Undibacterium sp. KW1: one gene and its partners. The protein of the gene in region 2 binds, or shares a complex with, the protein of the main gene of each other region. Links are inferred from orthologs where the notes say so. Each region holds a gene or a part of one and is shown on either strand. Other genes may lie near its edges. The genes, in order: secA, secY and secG.

Region 1 (5,657 bases), 390 kb from region 2 along the record:
CTGGATGCCATGTGCAAGCCTTCCAGATGGGCCTTGCAGACCTGCACGGGAGCCGCGCAAAAGCGGTTGGTCGTAAATACGCCGGAGACGGTCGCCGTAGGAGCCAGTTCCATGACCAGTACGTCTTTGCGATTGGGCTTGCGTATGCCAGCCTCGGCATAACCCAGGCGTATGCCGGCTACCGGTTTCAAATCTGCAGCCACAGGGATGGGGGAATTAACGGCCATGGTTTTTCCTTGCGTTGAAATCAAGCCGACATTGTAGGGCATTTTGTTGCACTGCGAAGCATGTTTGCGCTGAGGAAATTTCACGCAGGACGGGCGTAGCCCTTACAGCCCCATGATCATTTGAGCAATGATATTTTTTTGTATTTCATTTGAGCCACCATAGATGGATAGCTTGCGCATATTCAGGTAATTAATGGCAAGCGGGCTTGCCAGCTCGCTGGTATCCTGGCGATCACGCAGGGGCAAGGCCTGCTCCCCTACGGCCTGCACCAGCAATTCAGTGATGGCCTGTTGTATTTCCGTACCCTTGATCTTCAGTATCGATGCTTCCGGCCCCGGCGCATGGCTTTGCTCTTCTGCCGACAAGACGTGCAGATTGGTCATTTCCAGCGCCATCAAGTCTATCTCTACCTGCGCCAGACGCATGGCAAAAGCAGCATCCTCCATAAGCGGTTTGCCGTTCTTGAATTCACGAGCGGCCACTCTTTTCAGTCTGGCCAGTTCACGCTTGGCAATGCCTATACCCGCGATATTGGTGCGCTCATGCCCCAGCAAAAACTTGGCATAAGTCCAGCCCTTGTTTTCTTCACCCACCAGGTTGGCAGCTGGCACTTTGACATCATCAAACCAGACTTCATTGACTTCATGTGCACCGTCCATGGTGATGATGGGCCTGACGGTGACGCCAGGGGATTTCATGTCGATGAGTAAAAATGAAATACCGCGCTGTGCCTTGGCTTCGCGGTCTGTACGGACCAGGCAAAATATCCAGTCGGCATAGTGGGCCAGTGTAGTCCAGGTCTTTTGACCATTGACTACATAGTATTCGCCTTCGCTGTCACGCCTGCGTTCAGCCGTGGTCTTGACGGAAGCGAGGTCAGAGCCGGAGCCCGGCTCCGAATACCCCTGGCACCACCATTCATCGGCAGTCAATATGTTAGGCAAAAATCTCTGCTGTTGCTCATGCGAGCCAAATTCCATGATGACGGGTGCCACCATCTTGATGCCAAAAGGTGGCAGCCTTGGCGCACCAGCTGCGGCGCATTCTTCTTCAAATATATAGCGCTGCACGGCAGACCAGCCAGTGCCGCCATGAGCAGCAGGCCAGGATGAGGCGCCCCAGCCCTGGGCGTGCAATATCTTCTGCCAGTGCTGGTAATCGCTTTTTTCGAGTGCTATGCCATGATGCACTTTTTGGCTGATGGCCTGAGGTAATGAAGTTTGCAGGAAATGACGGACCAGTTGACGAAAACCTAGCTCTGCATCGTTAAAGTTCAAGTCCATAAGCCCCCTCAGGTCTGGTCATCACAAGTTGAGATGCCAGAATATAGAATGAATGCTCAAATAAGCACGCTCGTTCACTTTAACTCCGGGATTTGCTTGCGTCAAGTGAGGGCATCAGGATTCGCTAAATTGACACTGGACGACGAAAAAACAAAAGGCGACCAGTGGTCGCCTTTTGTTTTTGTACTACTCAATGATCAGGCAAGCTTGCCATGACATTGCTTGAACTTCTTACCGCTGCCGCAAGGGCAAGGGTCGTTACGGCCTACTTTCAGGGCGTAATTGATTTCTGGCTGGTCAGTACCAAAATCAGCAACCGGGGCCAGCATTTCTTCAGGCGTTGCATCTGCATCAAAATCAGCGTGCTGGTAATGGACGTTTTCAATCTGCGACTGTGCCAGTCTTTCTTCTGCAGCATCAATCTCTTCACGGGATTGTATACGCACAGTGACCACAGTCCTGACCACTTCGTTCTTGATCGCTTCGAGCATCTGGCCAAACAGTTCAAACGCTTCGCGCTTGTATTCCTGTTTAGGATTTTTCTGTGCGTAACCGCGCAGATGGATACCCTGGCGCAAATGATCGAGTGCAGCCAGATGTTCACGCCAGTGTGTATCTATGCTTTGCAGCATGACATTGCGCTCGAAACCGGCAAAAGATTCTTTGCCGACGATGGATATCTTGGCTTCATAAACATCATTGGCCGCTTTTTGCACACGTTCAAGAATATCTTCATCGGTGATATTGGCATCATCCTTGAGCATTTGCGACAGCGGCAAATCAAGCGCCCATTCATCACGCAAGACTGCTTCGAGACCCGGGATATTCCACTGTTCTTCGACTGATTCTGCCGGTACATATTCACGTACGATGTCTTCAAACATGCCATGACGCAGGGAGGAGATCAACTCTGCCATGTCCTGCGCTTCCAGCAATTCATTACGTTGCTGGTAAATCACTTTACGCTGGTCATTGGCGACGTCATCGTACTCCAGCAATTGCTTGCGGATATCAAAGTTACGTGCTTCGACTTTGCGTTGTGCCGACTCTATGGAGCGGGAAACGATACCTGCTTCTATAGGTTCACCTTCAGGCATTTTGAGCCTGTCCATGATGGCACGGACGCGGTCACCGGCAAAAATACGCAACAGTGTATCGTCGAGTGACAAGTAAAAACGGGAAGAACCCGGATCGCCCTGTCGGCCAGAACGGCCACGCAATTGATTATCCACGCGACGGGATTCATGGCGTTCAGTACCAACGATGTGCAAGCCACCAGCATTGACCACTGTCTCATGCAGAGACTGCCATTCGTCACGCAGCTTTTGCGATTGCATCTCTTTGTCTGCATCAGACAAAGCTGCATTCGCTTCTATCATTTGCACCTGTTTGGCGACGTTACCACCTAGTACGATATCCGTACCACGACCCGCCATATTGGTAGCGATGGTGATGGCTTTTGGACGACCGGCCTGGGCAATGATTTCCGCTTCACGCGCATGCTGCTTGGCGTTCAGTACATTGTGTGGCAAACCGGCCTTGTCCAGTATGCCGGACAGGAGTTCAGAATTTTCAATCGAAGTCGTACCTACCAGTACTGGCTGACCACGCTCATAACAATCCTTGATGTCGATGAGCATGGCATTGTATTTTTCATGCGCAGACTTATAGACCTGGTCTTGCCTGTCCTTGCGTTGCGAAGGACGGTTAGGTGGAATAACCACGGTTTCGAGACCGTAGATTTCCTGGAATTCATAAGCCTCTGTATCAGCCGTACCTGTCATACCTGACAGTTTGGTGTACATACGGAAGTAGTTCTGGAAAGTGATCGATGCCAGCGTCTGGTTCTCGTTCTGGATGCGTACACCTTCTTTGGCTTCTACCGCCTGGTGCAAACCATCAGACCAGCGACGGCCTGTCATCATACGGCCGGTGAATTCATCAACGATGACGATTTCATCGTTCTGCACGACATAGTGCTGGTCCTTGAAATACAGGGCATGTGCACGCAGGGCGGCGTACAAATGATGGATCAGGGTAATATTGGCGGCATCATACACAGATGCACCTTCAGGCAGCAAACCCATTTGCGTGAGTATGCGTTCCACCTTGTCATGACCGGCTTCAGTCAGCAAGACCTGATGAGCTTTCTCGTCCTTGGTGTAGTCACCTGGCACTTCTATCTTGCCCTTGCCATCAGGTGTTTCTTCACCGATTTGCAGGGTCAGCAGCTTGGGTACTTCATTGATTTTGTAGTACAGCTCCGTATGATTTTCAGCCTGGCCGGAAATGATCAATGGCGTACGGGCCTCATCAATGAGGATGGAATCAACTTCATCGACAACGGCAAAATTCAGGCTGCGCTGTACACGGTCCTTGGCTTCATAGACCATGTTATCGCGCAGGTAATCGAAGCCGTATTCGTTATTCGTGCCATAGGTAATGTCAGAAGCATAGGCTGCCTGCTTGGCATCATGATCAAGCTGCGACAGGTTGATACCGGTAGTCAGTCCCAGCCAGCCATACAGGCGCCCCATCCATTCGGCATCGCGCTGCGCCAGATAATCATTGACGGTAACAACGTGCACGCCCTTGCCAGACAAGGCATTCAGGTAGATTGGCAGGGTCGCCATCAGGGTTTTACCCTCGCCCGTGCCCATTTCAGCGATTTTGCCGTAATGCAAAACCATGCCGCCTATCATCTGCACGTCAAAATGACGCATTTTCAGGACGCGCTTGCTGGCCTCACGGCAGACAGCAAAAGCTTCGACGAGTATGGCATCGAGTGACTCTCCGTTCGCAACACGTGCTTTGAACTCGGCAGTCTTGGCTTGCAAAGCCTCGTCCGACAAGGCTTCCAGCTTGGGTTCCAATGCGTTGATCTCACGCACCGTCTTTTGGTATTGCTTCAAAAGCCGCTGATTGCGGCTGCCGAATATCTTGGTCAGGAATGACATGCTATGAACGGAAAGTTAAATTCTTAAAAAAATTGTTGAAATAGTGCTTAATTTGACAACAACATTAGGATAACCTGTGATTTTACCATGTGACACTCAATTAACCAGTAATTGCGCAATTTCCCTGCCTGTTGGGCAGTAAAATGGATTATTTGGCAATTACTGGGCGCGTACCCGGCAAACAATTCCCAGACATGAAATGGCAGTTGGAGGCTGAATCGGCAATCTCAAGTTATTTTTGATTCAATGCAGAAAGATTGGCCTGATTAGCCCCGGCAGATAAGAATTTGTGGGGATTTTGTGGTACGCCTTTGACATGTACTTCAAAGTGCAAATGTGCACCTGTGGAACGGCCGGTAGAACCAATGTCTGCAATATGCTGGCCACGTTTGACGATATCACCCAGCTTAACGTGGATTTTGGAAGAGTGGGCATAACGGGTCATGATTTCGCCACCATGATCAATTTCCACCATATTGCCAAATTGTGGATGATATTCTGCCGCAACCACGACACCACCAGCTGCTGCAACGATGTGGGTACCGGTAGGTCCTGAGAAATCGATGCCCTCATGAAAGGCACTGCGGCCAGAAAAGGGGTCAAGCCGCCAGCCAAAACCAGATGCATTGTAAGCAACATTAACAGGTTGTATGGTTGGCAGGAGCTTGGATTGCACCTTGAAACCCATGAGCTTGGTTTCAACTACATTCATATAATCCGAGCGGTGTTCTATATCTACCGACATCGCAGCCAGTGCTGCCTGGAATTCTGCCATATTCAATTCCTTGGCGGGCTGTGTAGTAACCTCAGGGCCGCCACGGCCCGGCAATTCCTTGAAGTTGAATTCTTCCGGCTTGACACCGGCCAGGCCCTGCACCCGCTCACCGAGTGCATCGAGACGTATCAGTTGCGCCTGCATTTCACCGAGCTTGGCCGCCATCGCAGCGAGGTTTTCTTTCATGAACTTGTCTTTATTGCCAGCATCACTTGCGGCAGCGACCGGAACCAGGTCGCGCAAGACTGGCAAGTCAGCGCTGGCCAGCTTCAGGGTCAGGGCCGCCATCAGGGCAGCGCAACAAGTGATGACCAACAGGAATGCAAAAGTAGCAAGGATGACGTGACGGGAAGACAAAGTCACTGACTTTGCCTGGGTAAAGCGGGAGTGCATCAAAATGATTTGCATCAATAT
Region 2 (5,217 bases):
GTCTTGAATCAGGGAGATCTTGATACCCAGATTGTTCAAAGCGCGTACTGAAGATTCGCGACCTGGGCCTGGGCCTTTGATACGAACTTCCAGATTTTTGATACCGCATTCAACGGCCACTTTACCAGCTGCCTCTGCTGCAACCTGCGCTGCAAACGGAGTAGATTTACGTGAGCCTTTAAAACCAGCACCACCGGCAGTTGCCCAAGACAACGCATTGCCTTGACGATCAGTGATCGTGATGATGGTGTTGTTGAAAGAAGCGTGAACGTGAGCGATACCTTCTGCAACGTTCTTTTTAACTTTCTTACGCGCACGTGCTGCTGCAGCGTTATTTTGAGCTTTTGCCATAATGTTTTCCTTGGATCCGGGCTAGCCTGGATTATTTCTTCAAAGATTGCGCTGCTTTACGTGGACCCTTGCGAGTACGCGCATTTGTACGTGTGCGTTGGCCACGGACAGGCAAACCTTTACGATGACGCAGGCCACGGTAGCAACCCAGGTCCATCAAACGTTTGATGTTCATGGAGAGTTCACGACGCAAGTCGCCTTCGACGATAAATTTACCGATTTCGTCGCGAAGCTTCTCGAGTTCGTTGTCATCCAGATCTTTAACCTTTTTATTGGTCAAAACACCTGTTGCGTCACAGATTTTCTGTGCGCGTGGACGGCCAATACCATAGATGGCTGTCAAGCCGATTACGGTATGCTGATGATTTGGGATATTAACCCCTGCGATACGTGCCATTCGTTATTCCTCGTTCAATAACGTTAATTAACCTTGGCGCTGCTTATGGCGTGGTTCTGTGCAAATAACACGAACAACACCCTTGCGCTTGATGATTTTGCAGTTGCGGCAGATCCGCTTAACTGATGCGAGAACTTTCATTTTTGCCCTCTTTCCTTCTAGTTCATTTTAAATTTACTTGGTACGGAACACTATTCGCGCCCGGCTCAAATCATAAGGCGTCAATTCCACTGTCACCTTATCACCTGGAAGGATACGGATATAGTTCATCCGCATCTTCCCGGAAATATGGCCAAGTACAACATGCCCGTTTTCCAACTTAACTCGAAATGTTGCATTCGGAAGATTCTCAAGAATCTCGCCCTGCATCTGTATAACGTCGTCTTTTGCCATTCGATCTGCTGTCCCCTGGGTGATTACCTTGAAGGAATCCCGCCCTTGAAATTTGCTTTACGAAGAAGCGATTCATATTGCTGGGACATCACATAGTTCTGTACCTGCGCCATAAAGTCCATGGTCACCACCACGATAATCAGCAGAGACGTTCCGCCAAAATAAAATGGTACTTTCCACTTCGCAATCAAAAATTCTGGCAACAGACAAACCAGCGTAATGTAAATCGCACCTGCCAGCGTCAAACGCATCAATATCTTGTCGATATAGCGTGCGGTCTGATCACCTGGACGTATCCCGGGAACAAAAGCACCACTCTTCTTCAAGTTATCTGCGGTTTCCTTGCTATTGAATACCAAGGCGGTATAGAAAAAGCAGAAGAAAATGATCGCTATTGCATACAACAAAGCGTGTATAGGTTCACCAGGCGCCATCGACGCTGCCAGATCCTTCAGGAAAGTGATAAAACCACTTGTAGAAGACTCTGCACCCTTGGTAAACCAGCTGGTAATCGTCGCCGGGAACAAGATAATCGACGAAGCAAAAATAGGAGGAATAACACCAGCCATATTCAGCTTCAGTGGCAAATGACTGCTTTGACCACCATAAATCTTGTTACCAACCTGACGTTTTGCATAATTCACCAGGATCTTGCGCTGACCACGCTCGACATACACTACCGCAAACGTTACTGCAGGTACAACAACACAGATAACCAGTGCAGCGAAGTTACCCATTTGACCAGTACGTACCAGCTCAAACAGATTACTCAGACCACCAGGCAAACCTGCTGCGATACCGGCGAAAATGATGATGGAGATACCATTTCCCAGACCGCGCTCAGTGATTTGCTCACCTAACCACATCAGGAACATGGTGCCTGTCACCAGCGACAATACCGTCGTCAGACGAAATGCCATGCCAGGATCAAGTACCAGACCGGCCTGACCTTCCAGACCAAATGCAATAAAGTAACTTTCGATTAAGGCCAGAACCACAGTGCCATAACGTGTAAATTGCGTAATCTTTCTACGACCGGACTCGCCCTCTTTTTTGAGCGCTTCCAGCTGAGGAGAGACTATCGACATCAATTGCATGATGATCGACGCAGAGATATACGGCATGATACCCAGGGCGAATACAGTGAATCTTTGCATCGCGCCACCAGAGAACATATTGAACATACCCAGCAAACCACCCTGGTTCTGTTTGAACATGTCTTCCAGCACTTTGGCGTCTATACCCGGTACAGGAACATGTGCACCAATCCTGTAGACAACCAGTGCCGCCAGCAAGAACCAGAGTCGCCCCCAGGGAAACCCGCTTGCAGCACTTTTAGCTTGTTGTGGAGATGTTGCCAATTAATGCTCCGGTTGTCTGCTTGAATTAAGCGATTGTGCCACCAGCAGCTTCGATTGCAGCTTTAGCGCCTTTAGTGACGATCAAGCCGTTCAAAGAAACTTTCTTGGTGATAGCACCAGACAAGATCACACGGACTACACGTGCGAGCTCAGAAACGACACCGGCTTGTTTCAAAGCCAAAACGTCGATCTCTGTGACTGGCAGGTTTTCCAGATCTGTCAGGCGAATTTCTGCTTTGTACGGTGTTGCCAGTGATTTGAAACCACGTTTTGGCAAACGACGTTGCAGAGGCATCTGACCGCCTTCAAAACCGACTTTATGAAAGCCGCCTGAACGGGATTTTTGGCCTTTATGACCGCGACCCGCTGTTTTACCTAAGCCTGAGCCGATACCGCGACCAACACGACGTTTGTAGTGTTTTGCGCCATCTGCTGGCTGGATTGTATTCAATTCCATAATTTGCTCCGATCGCAAACCAAACGGCTTACGATACAACCTTCACAAGATACGAGACTTTATTGATCATGCCACGTACTGCCGGTGTGTCTTCCAATTCAGAAACTGAATTGACGCGACGCAGACCCAGGCCACGTACAGTTGCACGGTGATCCTGGCGTGTGCCGATCAAACCTTTAACCAATTGCACTTTTACTGTCTTAGACATGAGGTGCTCCTTAACCGAGAATTTCTTCAACAGTTTTGCCACGCTTTGCAGCGATTTCAGATGGAGTACTCATCTTGGCCAAACCATTCAAAGTTGCACGAACCATGTTGTAAGGATTTGTGGAGCCGTTGGATTTCGCCACGACATTTACAATACCCATTACTTCAAAAATCGCGCGCATTGGACCACCAGCGATAACGCCAGTACCTTCTTTTGCTGGAGAAATCATGACGGAAGACGCGCCGTGCTTGCCAGTAACGGTGTGCTGCAGAGTACCGTTCTTCAAAGTCACTTTGATCATCTTGCGACGTGCTTCTTCCATCGCTTTTTGTACAGCAACTGGAACTTCTTTCGATTTCCCTTTGCCCATACCGATACGGCCATCGCCATCACCTACGACTGTCAGCGCTGCGAAACCCATGATACGACCACCCTTGACCACTTTGGTCACGCGGTTGATCGCGATCATTTTTTCGCGCATGCCATCATCCGGCTTGTCGGCTGCTGTTTTTGCTTGCATTTTTGCCATGACAAATTTTCCTTAGAACTTCAAGCCAGCTTCACGGGCAGCTTCTGCAAGCGCCTTGATGCGACCGTGGTAACGGAAACCGGAGCGGTCAAACGCAACTTCGGTAACCCCTGCTTTGATTGCCTTCTCTGCAACACGCTTGCCGATCAAGCTTGCTGCAGCAGCGTTGCCGCCTGCACCAGACTTGCCAGCCAACTCTGCACGTACTTCTGCTTCTACGGTAGAGGCAGATGCCAACACTTTGGCGTCTGGGCCAATGATGTTTGCATAGATGTGCAGGTTTGTGCGATGCACGGCCAGGCGGTTCACTTTGAGTTCTGCGATCTTGGCACGGGTTTGACGTGCGCGGCGCAGACGTGATTGTTTCTTGTCCATCGTCAACCCCTATTACTTCTTCTTGGTTTCTTTAATCACAACCACTTCGTCCGCATAGCGAACGCCTTTGCCTTTATAAGGCTCTGGACTGCGGTATGCACGAACTTCAGCAGCAACCTGACCAACTTTTTGTTTATCAATCCCTTTGATCAGGATTTCAGTTGGAGTTGGTGTTGCGCATGTAACGCCAGCTGGCATTGCGTGAACAACAGGGTGCGAGAAACCAAGAGACAAATTCAATTTGTCGCCTTGTGCTTGCGCTTTGTAACCAACGCCGACCAAGTTCAGTTTCTTTTCGAAACCTTTAGTGACGCCGTTAACCATATTGTTGACCAGGGCACGCAGGGTACCGCTCATCGCATTGGCTTCACGACCATCATTAGCTGGGGAAAAACTCAAAGTGCCATTGTCGTTCGCAATTGTCACCAGGCCGTTCAAGGCTTGAGACAACACGCCCTGTGGGCCTTTAATTGTAATCTGCTCTGTCGAAATGGTGACTTCAGCACCTGCCGGCAAAGCGATTGGCATCTTACCTACTCGAGACATCTTTCACTCCTTAGGCGACGTAGCAAATCACTTCGCCACCGACACCGGTTGCGCGCGCTTTGCGGTCAGTCATAACGCCTTTTGGTGTGGAAACGATCGCCACTCCCAAACCGTTCATGACACTTGGGATCTCGTCTTTACCTTTGTAAATACGGAGACCTGGACGTGATACACGTTCCAAGCGTTCAATCACAGGACGTCCTGCGTAATATTTCAAGCCGATTTTCAATTCGGACTTACCTGCAGTTTCAGAAACTGCGAAATCTTCAATGTAACCTTCGTCTTTCAGTACGTTCGCGATTGCGATCTTTACTTTGGAAGACGGCATCGCGACGACAGTTTTTTGAACAACTTGTGCGTTACGGATGCGGGTCAGCATATCGGCGATAGGATCGCTCATACTCATTGCTTATTCTCCTATTACCAGCTGGCTTTAGTCATACCCGGGATTTCACCACGCATGGCGACTTCACGGAGTTTAATACGGCCCAAACCGAATTTACGGAATGTGCCACGTGGGCGACCTGTCAAAGTGCAGCGGTTACGCTGACGGGTCGGATTGGAATTACGTGGCAAAGCCTGCAACTTCAGACGAGCAAC
Region 3 (5,348 bases), 2.8 Mb from region 2 along the record:
CAATGGCTCTTCTTCCATGGCTTCTGTCTGTGGCGGCTGCCTGGCCTTGATGGATGCTGGCGTGCCGATGAAAGCACACGTTGCCGGTATCGCCATGGGCCTGATCAAGGATGGTAACAAGTTTGCCGTTCTGACAGATATCCTGGGTGATGAAGATCATCTCGGTGACATGGACTTTAAAGTAGCCGGTACTGCAGAGGGCATTACTGCCTTGCAAATGGACATCAAAATCCAGGGTATCACCAAAGAAATCATGCAAGTCGCTTTGGCTCAGGCTAAAGAGGGCCGTATCCATATCCTGGGTAAAATGCAGGAAGCCGTACCTGTTGGCAAATCTGAATTGTCTGACTTTGCTCCGCGCCTGATCACGATCAAGATCAACCCTGAAAAAATCCGTGATGTTATCGGTAAGGGTGGTGCAGTGATCCGTGCTCTGACAGAAGAAACTGGCACCCAAATCGATATCAGTGATGAGGGCGTCGTGACTATCGCTTCTGTTGATGCCGCCGCTGGTCAGGAAGCCAAGCGCCGTATCGAAGAGCTGACTGCAGAAGTTGAAGTTGGTAAAATCTACGAAGGTACAGTATTGAAATTGCTGGACTTCGGTGCGATCGTGCAAATCATGCCAGGTAAAGATGGTTTGCTGCACATCAGCCAAATCGCCAATGAGCGCGTGAATGCAGTTGCTGACTACCTCAAAGAAGGTCAGCAAGTACGTGTAAAAGTGCTGGAAACTGATGACCGTGGTCGCTTCAAGTTGTCGATGAAAGCAGCAGCTTCTGAATCTGAAGCGCAAGCTCAGCCGCAACAACAGCAACAGCAGCAACAGCAGCAACAACAGCAGTAGTAATAAATTCACGCAGCCTTTGGGCTGAGTGAATTAAAAATAAGTTGCAAATGAGTTGAAAACGCCCGTCTCGCACGGGCGTTTTTTTATTGGCTTACAATTGCGCACTGTATCGCTGGAACCCTACAAAGGCTGAAGATGAAAACTGAAATGCGCGCAATTGAAATTACCCAATATGGCAAGCCTGAAGTCTTGCAAATTTGCAGCAGGCCTGTGCCAGTGCCGGGTAAGGGAGAGCTATTGATCAAGGTTGCCGCAGCTGGCGTGAATCGCCCTGATGTCCTGCAGCGCCTTGGTTTTTACCCTGTGCCGCCAGGTGCTTCAGATTTGCCGGGTCTGGAAGTGGCCGGCGAAATAGTCGGTGGTGATGTGCAAGGCAGTGGTTTTGAGTTGGGTGACCAGGTTTGCGCATTGGTGCAGGGCGGTGGTTATGCGGAGTATTGCGTGGCACCTGCGGGGCAGTGCCTGAAGACACTAGCGGGCATGTCCATGATAGAGGCGGCCTCGCTGCCAGAAACCTATTTTACTGTCTGGAGTAATGTATTCCAGCGCGCGCATCTGTCGCCTGGCGAAAGTTTTCTGGTGCAGGGAGGTACTTCAGGTATAGGTGTCGCAGCAATCCAGATTGCCCGGGCATTGGGGCACAGGGTTTTTGCTACTGCTGGTTCTGATGAAAAGTGCAGGGCGACTGAAAAGCTGGGCGCGGAGCGCGGCATCAATTACAAGACTGAAAATTTTGTCGAAGTCGTCAAGGAATTAACAGCAGGTAAGGGGGTCGATGTCATTCTGGATATGGTGGCAGGCTCCTATGTGCCAAAAGAAATCAATTGCCTCGCCGATGATGGCAGGCTGGCGATTATTGCCCTGCTTGGTGGTAATTCGGCGGAGCTTGATCTGGGTCAGCTCTTGCGCAGGCGTTTGACGGTGACGGGTTCCACACTGCGCCCGCGCTCTGTTGCCTTCAAGGCAAAAATATCGACAGAGCTGCAAGAACATGTCTGGCCACTGCTGGTATCAAAAGAAATAGTCCCCGTAATACACCAGGTTTTTCCTCTAGAGCAGGCTGCCCAGGCACATGCAATGATGGAGGAGGGCTTGCATATAGGGAAAATCATGCTGACGCTGGATTAGCTTGACGCTTGTTGTTTTTGATTAAACCTGGTCTGGATGTGCTGATGCTTGCAAAATTGCTATGTTGGTCATAAATTTGATGTAATTATGTCTTTATAGTAACTTCGGAATGTAAAAACTGGTCTTGCTGGTTTGACCCTGTCTGCGGCGAAGGCTACAATAGACGGTTATTTATATTTTGGCTCACTATGCGACGCACCTTAATAGCCGGTAACTGGAAAATGAATGGTAGTTTTGCTGCTAACCGTTCATTGTTGTCTGAAGTCAAGGCGGGTTTGCCTGCCAGTTTGCAGTGTGATGTGCTGGTTTGTGTTCCTGCGCCTTATTTTGCACAATGTGCAGAATTATTGAGTGGTATTGCTGTGAGTTGGGGTGCGCAAGACGTGTCTGTGCATGCGCATGGCGCTTACACAGGTGAGATTTCCGCCTCCATGTTGCAGGATTGTGCTTGTAAATATGCAATTGTCGGGCACTCTGAGCGCCGTGCTTATCATGCTGAAACAAATGAGCTGGTAGCGCACAAGGCTCAGCAATTATTGAAGCATGGTGTCTTGCCTATAGTTTGCGTGGGCGAAACCCTGGAGCAGCGCGAAAGTGGTCAGACGAATGCGGTTGTAGCGGCGCAGTTGAATGCGGTGCTGGATGTGCTGAATAGCCTTAATGACCTGGTGATTGCCTATGAACCCGTCTGGGCTATAGGTACGGGTAAAACTGCAACACCTGAAATGGCGCAAGAAGTGCATCATTTCCTGCGTCAGCAAGTGGCCGTTCGTGATGCGGGTGCGGCAGAAAAAGTACAGATTTTGTATGGTGGTAGCATGAAGCCGGAAAATGCCAGGGAGTTATTGGCAATGCCCGATATTGATGGTGGTTTGATTGGTGGGGCTGCACTGAAGTCGCAAGATTTTCTTGCGATCATCGCTGCCAGTTAATTGATTTATTGTAGTACTTAATTTTTACTTGGATGTTTTGAATGCAAACTTTACACACGTTGGTCATCGTTATTCAGATTCTGTCTGCTTTGACAATTATTGGTCTGGTTTTATTGCAGCACGGTAAAGGTGCTGATATGGGTGCCTCTTTTGGCTCTGGCGCTTCTGGTAGCTTGTTTGGTGCGACGGGTTCTTCGAATTTCTTGTCCAAGGCAACGGGTATAGCTGCTGCGATATTTTTTGCGGCGACTTTGGGTCTGGCGGTGTTTAGTACTGGCGCACGCAAGCCTTCCGGTGGTGTGATGGAGGGTGTTACTACCGTATCTCAGCCAGCAACTAATGCCGCTGCGGTCAGTGCGCCAGCATCGGCTCCTGCTGCAAGTGCAGCATCTGCGGCATCTGTGCCTGCCTCTTCTGCGGCTCAGTCTGGTCAGATTCCAAAATAAATTGATTTTGCTCAGCAAAAAACTTTGAATTGCTGCAATTGCGCGTTGAACAATGAGGCTATACATAGTAGAATGCTGGGCTTAAGCCGACGTGGTGAAATTGGTAGACACGCTATCTTGAGGGGGTAGTGGCGAAAGCTGTACGAGTTCGAGTCTCGTCGTCGGCACCAAAAAAATAGGGTCAGTTTTCTTTATTGGCCCAGTCGAGGAAGTGGATGTCTCTTGTTGTGTGATCTTGAGAAACATCTCGCTTCAATCTGGCATTCAATTACAGGTGGCCTAACGTGAACCTCGAAAATTATTTCCCAGTTCTTCTCTTTATTCTGGTTGGTATCGCCGTTGGCGTGGTGCCGCAAATTCTGGGGCGTGTTCTTGCTCCATACAAACCAGACTCACAAAAAAATTCTGCTTACGAATGCGGTTTTGAGGCATTTGAGGATGCGCGCATGAAGTTTGATGTGCGTTATTACCTGGTCGCGATTCTGTTTATTTTGTTTGATCTGGAAACAGCATTCTTCTTCCCTTGGGGTGTGGCAATGCGTGACCTGGGTTGGGCAGGTTTTCTGATTATGCTTGGCTTCGTGCTCGAGTTTGGCGTTGGATTTTGGTACATCTGGAAAAAAGGCGCTCTGGATTGGGAGTGATGGATTATGGCAATTGAAGGTGTATTTAACGAAAACTTTGTTACCACAACAGCCGACAAGCTGATCAACTGGACGCGCACCGGCTCCATGTGGCCGATGACTTTTGGTCTGGCTTGCTGTGCGGTAGAGATGATGCATGCTGGTGCGTCGCGCTATGATCTGGATCGTTTTGGGGTGGTGTTTCGCCCATCTCCGCGTCAGTCTGATGTCATGATTGTTGCTGGTACGTTGTGTAACAAGATGGCACCTGCGCTGCGCAAGGTATATGACCAGATGGCCGAGCCACGCTGGGTGATTTCCATGGGGTCTTGCGCCAATGGTGGTGGTTACTACCATTATTCGTATTCTGTTGTGCGCGGTTGTGACCGCATTGTGCCAGTTGATATTTATGTGCCAGGTTGCCCGCCAACCGCTGAGGCGCTGATGTACGGCATCATACAGTTGCAAAACAAGATCAAACGTACCAATACCATTGCTCGTTAATCGCGCGATCGCTGGGGCAATAATAAATTATGACTACCAAACTGGAAAACCTTGAGGCGGCAGTAAAAAATGTCTTGGGTGAGCGTATTCTGGACTTGAAGAATGCGCTGGGTGAAATCACCATCGTGGTTTCTGCAACTGCTTATCTGGATGTGATGCGCACTTTGCGTGACCATGCAGAAACCAGTTTTGAAGAATTGATCGACCTTTGTGGTGTCGATTATTCTGCTTATGGCGATGGTTTGTGGGAAGGTGCACGTTATGCTGTAGTTTCACACTTGCTGTCGATCAAACATAACTGGCGTTTGCGTGTGCGCGTGTTTGCAGCGGATGATGAAATGCCGGTCGTGCCTTCGCTGATCGATATCTGGAATGCGGCTAACTGGTATGAACGCGAAGCGTTTGACCTGTTTGGTATTCTGTTTGATGGTCACAATGATTTGCGCCGTATATTGACCGACTATGGTTTCATCGGTCATCCATTCCGTAAAGATTTTCCAGTTTCCGGCTATGTTGAAATGCGCTATGACGCAGATCAAAAGCGCGTTGTTTACCAGCCTGTCACGATAGAGCCGCGCGAAAATGTGCCGCGTGTGATTCGTGAAGAAAATTACGGGATGAAATAATGGCTGAGATTAAGAATTACACCCTGAACTTTGGTCCTCAGCATCCTGCTGCGCACGGTGTGTTGCGCCTGGTACTGGAGCTTGACGGTGAAGTGATACAGCGTGCTGATCCGCACATTGGTCTCCTGCATCGTGCGACTGAAAAACTGGCTGAGCAAAAAACTTTCCTGCAATCCGTGCCTTACATGGATCGCCTGGACTATGTGTCCATGATGGCCAATGAACATGCCTATGTCATG

Evidence for each region.
Region 1: the proteins of secY (region 2) and secA are in contact, whole or in part, in a crystal structure (PDB 3DIN), measured with the Thermotoga maritima proteins. The link is inferred for Undibacterium sp. KW1 from one-to-one orthologs. Residues at the interface, in WP_004081795.1 of Thermotoga maritima: Glu108, Gly109, Glu110, Glu111, Ala236, Glu237, Arg238, Arg239, Ile240, Thr241, Ile242, Gln243, Tyr244, Ala245, Arg246, Arg247, Val248, Thr249, Gly250, Arg251, Arg252, Val253, Tyr254, Gly256, Ala257, Ser258, Thr259, Tyr260, Leu261, Pro262; in WP_004082002.1 of Thermotoga maritima: Glu261, Ala262, Arg263, Lys300, Ala301, Arg302, Thr303, Ile304, Ile305, Leu323, Tyr324, Asp325, Pro326, Val329, Ser330, Tyr333, Ile336, Lys340, Phe345, Val349, Glu363, Phe364, Tyr374, Ser375, Gly376, Gly377, Glu393, Ile395, Thr482, Ser483.
Region 3: secY (region 2) and secG share a complex: the UniProt entries of both Escherichia coli proteins name them as parts of the sec protein translocase complex. The link is inferred for Undibacterium sp. KW1 from one-to-one orthologs.

Annotation. Positions count from the first base shown.
Region 1 is NZ_AP018439.1:902,479-908,135, reverse strand. Bases 1,509-4,802 are described here. They hold secA (preprotein translocase subunit SecA), read right to left. Parts: upstream 4,469-4,802; coding sequence 1,709-4,468; downstream 1,509-1,708. Other genes in these bases: UNDKW_RS04070 (M23 family metallopeptidase), read right to left, coding at 4,701-4,802; UNDKW_RS04080 (acyl-CoA dehydrogenase family protein), read right to left, coding at 1,509-1,511. Also shown: bifunctional glutamate N-acetyltransferase/amino-acid acetyltransferase ArgJ, read right to left, coding at 1-227; more of UNDKW_RS04080, read right to left, coding at 330-1,508; more of UNDKW_RS04070, read right to left, coding at 4,803-5,651. UniProt on the Escherichia coli protein: Required for protein export, interacts with the SecYEG preprotein conducting channel.
Region 2 is NZ_AP018439.1:515,149-520,365, reverse strand. Bases 334-3,187 are described here. They hold secY (preprotein translocase subunit SecY), read right to left. Parts: upstream 2,503-3,187; coding sequence 1,165-2,502; downstream 334-1,164. Other genes in these bases: rpsE (30S ribosomal protein S5), read right to left, coding at 3,178-3,187; rpmD (50S ribosomal protein L30), read right to left, coding at 2,988-3,167; rplO (50S ribosomal protein L15), read right to left, coding at 2,528-2,959; infA (translation initiation factor IF-1), read right to left, coding at 923-1,141; rpmJ (50S ribosomal protein L36), read right to left, coding at 776-889. Also shown: more of rpsK, read right to left, coding at 1-333; more of rpsE, read right to left, coding at 3,188-3,696; rplR (50S ribosomal protein L18), read right to left, coding at 3,709-4,071; rplF (50S ribosomal protein L6), read right to left, coding at 4,084-4,617; rpsH (30S ribosomal protein S8), read right to left, coding at 4,628-5,023; rpsN (30S ribosomal protein S14), read right to left, coding at 5,038-5,217. UniProt on the Escherichia coli protein: The central subunit of the protein translocation channel SecYEG. Consists of two halves formed by TMs 1-5 and 6-10.
Region 3 is NZ_AP018439.1:3,360,667-3,366,014, reverse strand. What follows is about bases 1,669-4,653. They hold secG (preprotein translocase subunit SecG), read left to right. Parts: upstream 1,669-2,951; coding sequence 2,952-3,356; downstream 3,357-4,653. Other genes in these bases: UNDKW_RS15125 (NADH-quinone oxidoreductase subunit C), read left to right, coding at 4,513-4,653; UNDKW_RS15130 (NADH-quinone oxidoreductase subunit B family protein), read left to right, coding at 4,007-4,483; UNDKW_RS15135 (NADH-quinone oxidoreductase subunit A), read left to right, coding at 3,641-4,000; tpiA (triose-phosphate isomerase), read left to right, coding at 2,167-2,910; UNDKW_RS15155 (NAD(P)H-quinone oxidoreductase), read left to right, coding at 1,669-1,978. In the rest of the region: pnp (polyribonucleotide nucleotidyltransferase), read left to right, coding at 1-847; more of UNDKW_RS15155, read left to right, coding at 998-1,668; more of UNDKW_RS15125, read left to right, coding at 4,654-5,109; UNDKW_RS15120 (NADH-quinone oxidoreductase subunit D), read left to right, coding at 5,109-5,348. UniProt on the Escherichia coli protein: Subunit of the protein translocation channel SecYEG. Overexpression of some hybrid proteins has been thought to jam the protein secretion apparatus resulting in cell death; while this may be true it also results in FtsH-mediated degradation of SecY.